DNA from 3 places in the Nonomuraea sp. NPDC046570 genome. Region 1 is predicted to be linked to each of the others. Evidence: predicted binding sites of a transcription regulator. Region 1 holds the regulator's gene; each other region holds the start of a gene.

The links. Region 1 encodes HrcA, which represses chaperone genes, less so after heat shock. Its sites were predicted from a motif close to TTGGCACTCTCNNNNNGAGAGTGCCAA; they were not measured.
Region 2: the regulator HrcA is predicted to act here: its motif matches at 1,696-1,722, upstream of groES (co-chaperone GroES).
Region 3: the regulator HrcA is predicted to act here: its motif matches at 1,462-1,488, upstream of groL (chaperonin GroEL).

What each region holds. Positions count from the first base shown of each region.
Region 1 covers NZ_JBEYZF010000006.1:287,878-291,150, forward strand. The annotation lists gene ABZ911_RS13165 (hypothetical protein) at 1-575, opposite strand, end outside; gene hrcA (heat-inducible transcriptional repressor HrcA) at 728-1,744, shown strand; gene dnaJ (molecular chaperone DnaJ) at 1,756-2,895, shown strand; gene ABZ911_RS13180 (16S rRNA (uracil(1498)-N(3))-methyltransferase) at 2,892-3,273, shown strand, end outside.
Region 2 covers NZ_JBEYZF010000001.1:143,541-146,813, forward strand. The annotation lists gene ABZ911_RS00745 (SAM-dependent methyltransferase) at 1-866, opposite strand, end outside; gene ABZ911_RS00750 (Uma2 family endonuclease) at 889-1,506, opposite strand; gene groES (co-chaperone GroES) at 1,809-2,123, shown strand; gene groL (chaperonin GroEL) at 2,186-3,273, shown strand, end outside.
Region 3 covers NZ_JBEYZF010000013.1:150,530-153,802, forward strand. The annotation lists gene groL (chaperonin GroEL) at 1-1,349, opposite strand, end outside; gene ABZ911_RS22265 (cold-shock protein) at 1,678-1,878, opposite strand; gene ABZ911_RS22270 (MoaD/ThiS family protein) at 2,158-2,433, opposite strand; gene thrC (threonine synthase) at 2,446-3,273, opposite strand, start outside.

The DNA of each region.
Region 1 (3,273 bases):
GCGGCCCGCCTGCGCGCGATCAGTACGGTCGCGGTCGTGGCCCCCGCCACACAGACCCCCGGAACCCCGAAGATCAGCAGGTAGGGCAGCGTCCGGTCGGGCGTCGCGGTGGCCATCGCCACCGAGAACCGGGTCGCCTCCCCGGCGGTGACGGCGCACGTCACCTGGTACTCGCCCGCTGCCGGAACCTTGATCTCCAGAATCCGCTCCCACATCAGGCCCTCCCCGTAGGCCATCGGCCCCTTCACGGCGTCGTCCGTCGTCCCCCCGGCCACCGAACAGGTCTGCTCGGTGTCGAAGGGCGTGAGCATGTCGCGGTAGAAGCCGGGCCGCTCGGCCGGGTCCAGTTCCACGGTGACGCTCTGGCCGCCGCTGAAGGTGACGGCCGGCGGGGGGCCGACCAGGCCGCCGATCACGGTCGTCATCAGGGAGAACAGCCCGAACACGACGGTGCAGGCGCTGATCACGAAGGCCAGCGTCCAGGCGAGGACGATCCACCCGACGTTCGGACGGACCTGAGGCTGGGGCGTGAACACCGGCGGCGGGCCGTACGGGCCTGGGTATGGATATGTCATGACAGATAGTGTCGATCTTCGGGTTGCGCTTCGGTAGCAGGACGCTTGCCGGTGTTATCGCACCTTGTGGGCGGGAGCCGTACACTTGGCACTCGGGAACACAGAGTGCTAGGGCTGTCGTTTCCTCAAGGTAGAGGCAGGGAGGTGAGCACGTGCTCGACGACAGGAAGCTTGCAGTGCTGCGCGCCATTGTCGAGGACTACGTGTCCACCAACGAGCCCGTGGGCTCCAAGGCGCTCGCCGAGCGCCACAGCCTCAACGTCTCCCCCGCGACGGTCAGGAACGACATGGCCGCGCTGGAGGAGCAGGGCTACATCACCCAGCCGCACACCAGTGCGGGCCGGGTGCCGACGGACAAGGGCTACCGGCTCTTCGTCGACAGGCTTTCGCAGGTCAAACCGCTGTCGTCGGCCGAACGCCGGGCCATCGAGACCTTCCTGGCCGGCGCCGTCGACCTGGACGACGTGGTCATGCGCACGGTACGGCTGCTCGCGCAGCTCACCCGGCAGGTGGCCGTCGTGCAGTACCCGGCGCTGACCCACTCCACGGTGCGTCACGTGGAGCTGGTGCCGCTGAGCGACCGGCGCCTGATGTTCGTGCTGATCACGAACACCGGGCGGGTCGAGCAGCGGGTCGTCGAGCTGCCCGAGGTGATCGAGGACTCCCGCGTGGCGCACCTGCGCGCCATGCTCAACTCCTGCCTGGACGGGTGCGGCCTGAGCAGTGTCCCCGAGATGGTCGTGGACCTGCCCGAGCGGCTGCCCGTCGAGGACCGGCCGGTCGCGGCCACGATCCTGTCGGTGCTGCTGGAAACGCTGGTCGACCGGCACGACGAGAAGATCGTCTTCGCCGGTGCGGCCAATCTCGCGGGCGCCGACTTCACCACGGGCCTGCGCGACGTGCTCGAAGCGCTGGAGGAGCAGGTCGTGCTGATGCGCCTGCTCGGTGAGACATCCGGCACGCCCTCCGCGCTCACCGTCCGGATCGGGTCCGAGAACCCCTACACCGGACTCCGTGGCACATCCATCGTCGCGACCGGATACGGTTCTGGCGACAAGCAACTGGCCCGGCTGGGCGTGCTTGGACCGACGCGGATGGATTACCCGGTGACGATGGGCGCGGTGCGCGCCGTGGCACGCTACGTCAGCCAGATCCTGGCTGCTTCATAAGAGGGCGATAAGTGGCAAACAGCGACTATTACGGCACCCTCGGGGTGCGCCGTGACGCCAGTCAGGACGAGATCAAGAAGGCCTATCGCCGACTGGCCCGCGAGCTGCACCCCGACGTGAACCCCGACCCTGAGACCCAGGAGCGCTTCAAGGAGATCACCCAGGCCTACGAGGTCCTGTCCGATCCCAGCAAGCGGCAGATGTACGACCTGGGCGGCGACCCCTTCGGCGGAGCCGGCGCCGGCGCGGGTGCGGGCGGCTTCGGTGCCGGCTTCCCCTTCAGCGACATCATGGACGCCTTCTTCGGCAGCTCCGGCGCGTCGCGCGGGCCCCGCTCGCGAGCCCGCCGCGGGCGCAACGCCACCATCAGGGTGGAGCTCGACCTGAGCGAGTCGGCCTTCGGCACCACCCGCGAGCTGTCCGTCGACACGGCCGTGCTGTGCGAGGTCTGCACCGGCTCCGGCGCCGCGGCCGGCACCCACCCCGACACCTGCGACATGTGCCAGGGGCGTGGCGAGGTCTCCCAGGTGACCAGGTCCTTCCTCGGTCAGGTGATGACCTCCAGGCCATGTCCGCAGTGCGGCGGCTTCGGGTCGATCATCCGGCACCCGTGCCTGGAGTGCTCCGGCGACGGCAGGGTCCGCACCCGCCGTACCATCAAGGTCCGCATCCCCGCGGGCGTCGAGGACGGCACGCACATCCAGCTCGCCGGTGAAGGCGAGATCGGCCCCGGCGGCGGCCCGCCCGGAGACCTGTTCCTGGAGATCGTCGAGAAGCCGCACGAGATATTCGAGCGGCGCGGAGACGACCTGCACTGCACCGTCCAGATCCCGATGACGGCCGCGGCCCTGGGCACGATCCTGACCGTCGAGACGCTCGACGGCGCGGAGGAGATCGACGTGCGGCCCGGCACCCAGTCGGGGCAGGTCATCACGATGTACGGCAGGGGCGTGCAGCGGCTCAGCGAGACCGGCCGCGGCGACCTGCTCATACACGTCAACGTGGAGACGCCCTCGCGCCTCGACCAGGCGCAGGAGGAACTGCTGCGGCAGCTCTCGGTGCTGCGCGGCGAGGAGCGCCCGCCCGGCAAGTTCGCCCCCGGTCAGCAGGGGTTCTTCTCCAGGCTGCGAGACGCCTTCAACGGCCGATGAGCGTCCCGGTCTTCCTGGCCGACGATCTGGCCGGGGCGGAGATCGTCCTGGCCGGGCCTGAGGGGCGGCACGCGGCCGCCGTGCGCCGGATACGCGTCGGCGAGCGCGTCGACCTGACCGACGGCGCCGGTGCGGTGGCCGAGGGCGTGGTGCGCGAGGCGGGCAAGGATCGGCTCACGATCGAGGTGCTGGCCCGGCGGCAGGTGCCTGCGCCCCAGCCCAGGCTGGTGGTCGTCCAGGGGCTGCCCAAGGGCGACCGGGGCGAGCTGGCCGTGGAGATGATGACCGAGGCCGGGGTCGACGTGATCGTGCCCTGGGCGGCGGCCAGGTGCGTCACCCAGTGGAAGGCCGAGCGGGGGGCCAAGGCGCTGGCCCGCT
Region 2 (3,273 bases), on a different contig from region 1:
TCGGCGACCAGGTGCGCCCGGACCGCGGCGCCGTCGGGCTCGTAGACGTACCGTCCGATTGGGCCCACCGGCGCCCGCTCGGTGCCCGACGAGGTCAGCGTGGCCCCCGAGGGCAGCAGGGTGGCCCGCCGGACCAGCCGCTCCCCGCCGGCCAGCGCGCCGGTCCACAGGGCGACCTCCTTGACCTCGCCCTTGTAGGACACCCACTCGGCCTCGGCGCCCTCCGGGATGTACTCGTACGGAATCCCCGGCGCCACCTTCAGGCACGCCGCCGCCGACCTGGCGACCAGATCGAGCACCACGGGCCACGGCGGCGAGTAGGCCCCCGGGTCGAAGGTCCGGCCCCTGGCGGTACGGCGGGCGGGATCGGCGAACAGCACGTCGTAGCCGGAGGGGTCCACACCGGCGGCGTCGGCCGTACGGACGTCGGCTCTGTCGCCGACTCCGAGCGCGTCGGCGTTGGCCCTGGCGACCGCGACGGTCAGCGGGTCGGTGTCCACGGCGTCCACGACGCAGCCGGCGCGGGCCAGCGCGACGAGGTCCCCGCCGACGCCGCAGCAGGCGTCCACGACGCGCGTCCCCTGCGCGGCGAGGCGGTGGGCGCGGTGGTCGGCGACCTCGCGGCGGGTGGACTGTTCGAGACCGTGCGGGGTGAAGTACATCACGGCGGCGTCGTCGCCGAACTTGGCTCTGGCGCGCTCCCTGAGCATCGCCTGGGCGAGCGCGGCCGAGGTGAGCCCCGCGTCGTACGTCTTACGCAGCGTGGTCGCCGCCACCACCGGATCGCCGCCCACCAGCTCGGCGGCCTCGGCGAGGGCTCGCCGGCCGCGAGGCGTCAGAAGCTCCAGGAAGGCGTCGAGGTCCACGCCTGACGACGCTAGTGCACGCTCACTGGAGCAGGTCCGCGAGGTCGATGTTGACGGGGAACGGCTCTTCGATCTTGAGCTGGCCGCGGTAGGCGCCGGTGCTGCCGTACTCGCCCGCGGACGGGTCCAGCTGGAAGGTGTGGATGACGGGCTTGCCGCGCTCCTCTTCCACCAGCCAGAAGTGCTCCACGCCCGCGTTCGCGTAGATCTTCGGCTTCACGTGCCGGTCTCTGTGCTCCGATTCGGGGGAGACGACCTCGATGACCAGGCGAACCTCGGACGAGACGTACGCCGTCCGGCTCAGGTCGGCCGCGGCGGACGCGTTGATGACAACCGCGTCAGGGCAGGGGCGTTGCCGTGGGCCGAGTCTGAGGTCCATCTGCGTCGCCGTGGTCAGGTCGTCCGGGGACTGCCTGTCGAGGACATCGGCGAGCCGGCGGATGACGAGGTCATGGAAACGGCGCTGGGGGGACATGAAGATCAGGGCTCCATCGACGAGTTCGACGCGCTTGAAGAAGTCCGGCTCGCCGTGGGGTCCGTCCTGCGGCAGCAGGTCGAGGTCGTCGGCCGTCCAGCCGCCGTCTGGCGGATAGGGCCAGTTCGCGAGGACGTCTCTGACGCGTTCCATCGTGGCGGTCACATCACTCACAGTAGCGTTGGTCTCGTCGCCGTTCGTAGTCATCGAACCACATTCCGGTGGGGTTCTTCATGTCCCTCGCCCAGATGTGCGTCCCCCGGGGGAGAAGAATCGTGGTGTATCGCTCTCAGCGGAGAGGGCATCGAAGCGGTTCGTGTTGACTGTCAAGGCCCACTTGCATACTGTTTCGTTTTGGCACTCTCCCCTTGAGAGTGCCAACGTGCGACGAGGCAGGTCTGACACCCGCGACGGCAGGCCCAGCTGGTCGCCTCTTCTAGATCATTCAAATCTGAAGGGGAGGTCCGATCGTGACGACCGCCACCAAGGTTCCCGTTAAGCCGCTCGGCGACCGCATTGTGGTTCAGCCGCTTGAGGCCGAGCAGACCACCGCTTCCGGCCTGGTCATCCCGGACACCGCAAAGGAGAAGCCGCAGGAGGGCAAGGTCCTCGCTGTGGGTCCTGGTAACTGGGACGACGAGGGCGACAAGCGGATTCCGCTCGACGTCGCTGAGGGCGACATCGTCCTCTACAGCAAGTACGGCGGCACCGAGGTCAAGTACGGCGGCGAGGAGTACCTCGTGCTCTCCGCCCGCGACGTTCTCGCGATCATCGAGAAGTAGAGCCGTGTCGAGCCCCGGGTGCCTACCGCACCCGGGGCTTTCGACGCCTGAGAGGACTTTGAATGGCGAAGATCCTGGAGTTCGAAGAGGACGCGCGGCGCGCACTCGAGCGTGGCGTGAACGCCCTCGCGGACGCAGTGAAGGTGACCCTCGGCCCGCGTGGCCGCAACGTGGTCATCGACAAGAAGTTCGGCGCGCCGACGATCACCAACGACGGTGTCACCATCGCTCGCGAGGTCGAGCTGGAGGCTCCGTACGAGAACCTCGGCGCGCAGCTGGCCAAGGAAGTGGCCACCAAGACCAACGACATCGCCGGTGACGGCACGACCACCGCGACCGTCCTGGCCCAGGCCATGGTCCGCGAGGGTCTGCGCAACGTGGCCGCCGGCGCGTCCCCGCTGTCGCTCAAGCGGGGCATCGACCAGGCCGCCAAGGCCGTCAGCGACATGCTGCTCGCCTCGGCCCGCCCGGTCGAGGACAAGAAGGAGATCGCCAATGTGGCGACGATCTCCGCGCAGGACGCCAAGATCGGCGAGCTGATCGCCGAGGCGTTCGACAAGGTGGGCAAGGACGGTGTCATCACCGTCGAAGAGTCCAACGCCATGGGCATGGAGCTGGAGTTCACCGAGGGCCTGCAGTTCGACAAGGGTTACCTGTCGGCCTACATGGTCACCGACCCCGAGCGCATGGAGTCGGTTCTCGAGGACCCGTACATCCTGATCCACCAGGGCAAGATCGCCTCCATCGCGGACTTCCTGCCGCTGCTGGAGAAGGTCGCGCAGACCAAGAAGCAGCTCCTGGTCATCGCCGAGGACGTCGAGGGCGAGGCCCTGGCCGTCCTGGTGACGAACAAGATCCGCGGCACCTTCACCTCCGTGGCCGTCAAGGCTCCGGGCTTCGGCGACCGCCGCAAGGCCATGCTGCAGGACATCGCGATCCTGACCAACGGCCAGGTCGTCAGCGAGGAGATCGGCCTCAAGCTGGACCAGGTCGGCCTTGAGGTGCTCGGCACCGCTCGCCGCGTCGTGGTCACCAAGGACGCCACCACCGTCGTCGACGGCGCCGGCGAAGCCTCGGCGATCGCGGACCGCGTCAAGGAGATCAAGATCGCGATCGAGCAGTCGGACTCCGACTGGGACCGCGAGAAGCT
Region 3 (3,273 bases), on a different contig from region 1:
AGCGGCTCCTCGAGCGCCTTGCGAACGATCGCCGCGCCCGTGGCCTCGTCACCCTGGAGCTCGAGCTTGTCGAACGCCTTGGTGCCGGCCTGCAGCAGCGCCACGCCGCCGCCGGGGACGATGCCCTCCTCGACGGCCGCCTTCGCGTTGCGAACGGCGTCCTCGATGCGGTGCTTGCGCTCCTTGAGCTCGACCTCGGTCGCCGCGCCGGCCTTGATGACGGCGACGCCGCCGGCCAGCTTGGCGAGACGCTCCTGGAGCTTCTCGCGGTCGTAGTCGGAGTCGGTGCGGTCGATCTCGGCGCGGATCTCGTTGACCCGGCCGGCGATCTGCTCGGCGTCACCGGCGCCGTCGACGATGGTCGTCTCGTCCTTGGTGACGACGACCTTGCGCGCGCGGCCCAGCAGGTCGAGGGTGGCGGTCTCGAGCTTGAGGCCGACCTCCTCGGCGATGACCTGACCACCGGTGAGGATGGCGATGTCGTTGAGCATGGCCTTGCGGCGGTCGCCGAAGCCCGGGGCCTTGACGGCCACGGAGCGGAACAGGCCGCGGATCTTGTTGACCACCAGGGTCGCCAGGGCCTCGCCCTCGACGTCCTCAGCGATGATCAGGAGCGGCTTGCCGGCCTGCACGACCTTGTCGAGCAGCGGCAGCAGGTCCTTGTTGGCCGAGATCTTCGAGTTGACCATGAGGATGTAAGGGTCCTCGAGGACCGCTTCCATGCGCTCGGGGTCGGTGACGAAGTAGCCCGAGTTGTAGCCCTTGTCGAAGCGCATGCCCTCGGTGAGCTCAAGCTCGAGGCCGAAGGTGTTGCTCTCCTCGACGGTGATGACACCTTCCTTGCCAACCTTGTCCATCGCCTCGGCGATGAGGTTGCCGATCTCGACGTCACCGGCGGAGATGGAGGCGGTGGAGGCGATCTGCTCCTTGGTCTCCACATCCTTGGCCAGCTTGGAGAGCTCCTCGCTGACGCGCTCGACGGCCGCCTCGATGCCCTTCTTCAGGGACATCGGGTTGGCGCCGGCGGCGACGTTGCGGAGGCCCTCGCGGACCAGCGCCTGGGCGAGCACGGTGGCGGTGGTGGTGCCGTCACCAGCGACGTCGTCCGTCTTCTTGGCGACTTCCTTGACCAGCTCGGCGCCGATCTTCTCCCACGGGTCCTCGAGCTCGATCTCCTTGGCGATGGACACACCATCGTTGGTGATCGTGGGAGCGCCCCACTTCTTCTCCAGCACGACGTTACGGCCCTTGGGGCCGAGGGTCACCTTGACCGCGTCGGCGAGCTGGTTCATGCCGCGCTCGAGACCGCGCCGGGCGTCCTCGTTAAACGCGATCATCTTGGCTGCCATAAGGCTAGACCTCCCAGATGCAGGGTGGCTTGCAAGCAGATCGAGTCGACGCCCGCGACGGCATGAGGGTCCGACTCCATTCGGCGAACCCCATCGCCTCGATCCCCGGTAGTTGGCACTCTCGATGAGAGAGTGCCAACGAACTGTTTAGCACTCTACCCCGTCGAGTGCAAGCCAGACGCTCCCTGGCCCAGGTCAGCAGCCATGAGCGCGCGGGCCCGGCCGCCAGAGGACGGGCCCGCGCGCCGCGAGTCGACGAAAACGCGAGTGGCAGATCCGCACGTACTGCGTTGCCGTGTGAGCTGCCGGTGCATACCCGCTACATGGATCAGACCGCCCTGACGGACTCCGCCTGCGGGCCCTTCTGGCCCTGGGTGATCTCGAACTCGACGCGCTGTCCCTGCTCAAGAGCACGGTAGCCGTCCATCATGATCGCTGAGTAATGGACGAAGACATCCTTACCACCGTCTACCGCGATGAAGCCGTAGCCCTTGTCCGCGTTGAACCATTTGACGGTGCCCTGCGCCACTTTCCGACTCCTCTTACTGGGCTCCGGATCCGCCCATTCACTCGCGAGATCCGAGATCATCACGACTTATAGTGAAATCAGCCGCACGATCGCCCTCGACCATACCTGTGGCATGCCGGTGGGCAACAGAGTCAATCCGCAGCCGAATATCCGCTTCGCCGTTTTTCCTCCGCCACACAACGAAACATAAATCTACTTTCGCTCCGCGCGGAACATGAGCAACGCGCATAAACACACAAAGGCGCCCCCCGAAGGGAGCGCCTGGAGTGACGGGACGGCTCAGCCGCCCGCGACCGCCGGGATGATGGAGATCTGCGCGCCCGCCGGAGTCGAGCAGTCGAGCCCTCCGACGAATCGCACATCCTCATCGCCGACATAGACGTTGACGAAGCGCCGCAGCTTTCCGGACTCATCCAGAATGCGCGCGCCGATGCCGGGGTAGTCGGCGTCGAGCTTCTGCAGAACCTCGCGCAGCGTAGCGCCGTCGCCACTCACTTCGGCGTTACCGTCGGTATAAGTCCGCAGAATGGTGGGAATCCGCACCGAAACACTCATTTTTCAGCCTTTCTAGAGGGTCGCGCGGAACGCGTCGAGGGAGGGCTTGATCACGGCGGTGGGCTGCGCGTCGGCGGCCACGGCGTCGAGCGTCTTGAGCCCGTCGCCGGTGTTGAGCACGACCGTCTCGGCGTCAGGATCGAGCGTGCCCGCCTCGACGAGTTTCTTCAACACGCCCACCGTGACCCCGCCCGCGGTCTCGGCGAAGATGCCCTCCGTACTCGCCAGCAGCTTGATGGCCGCGACCACCTCGGCGTCACTGACATCCTCCACCGCACCCCCGGTACGGCGGGCGATGTCCAGCACGTACGGCCCGTCGGCGGGGTTCCCGATCGCCAGCGACTTGGCGATGGTGTCCGGCTTCACCGGCTGGACCACGTCGTGCCCCGCCTTGTAGGCCGCCGACACCGGCGAGCACCCCGTGGCCTGCGCGGCGAAGATCCGGTAGGGCCGATCCTCCACCAGCCCCAGCGCGATCAGCTCCTTGAAACCCTTGTCGATCTTCGTGAGCTGCGAGCCGGAGGCGACCGGGATGACGATCTGGTCGGGAATGCGCCAGCCGAGCTGCTCGGCGATCTCGTAGGCCAGCGTCTTGGACCCTTCGGCGTAATAGGGCCGCAGGTTCACGTTGACGAAGCCCCACTTGTCCCCGAGCGAGTCGCCGATCAGCTCGGAGCAGAACCGGTTCACCTCGTCGTAGGTGCCGTCGATGCCGATCAGCCGGCCACCGAACACCCGGGCCATCGCGATCTTGGCCTGTTCGAGGTCCGAGGGGATGAACACGCAGGCGTCCAGGCCCGCGCGGGCCGCGGCGGCGGTGACGGCGCCGGCCAGGTTGCC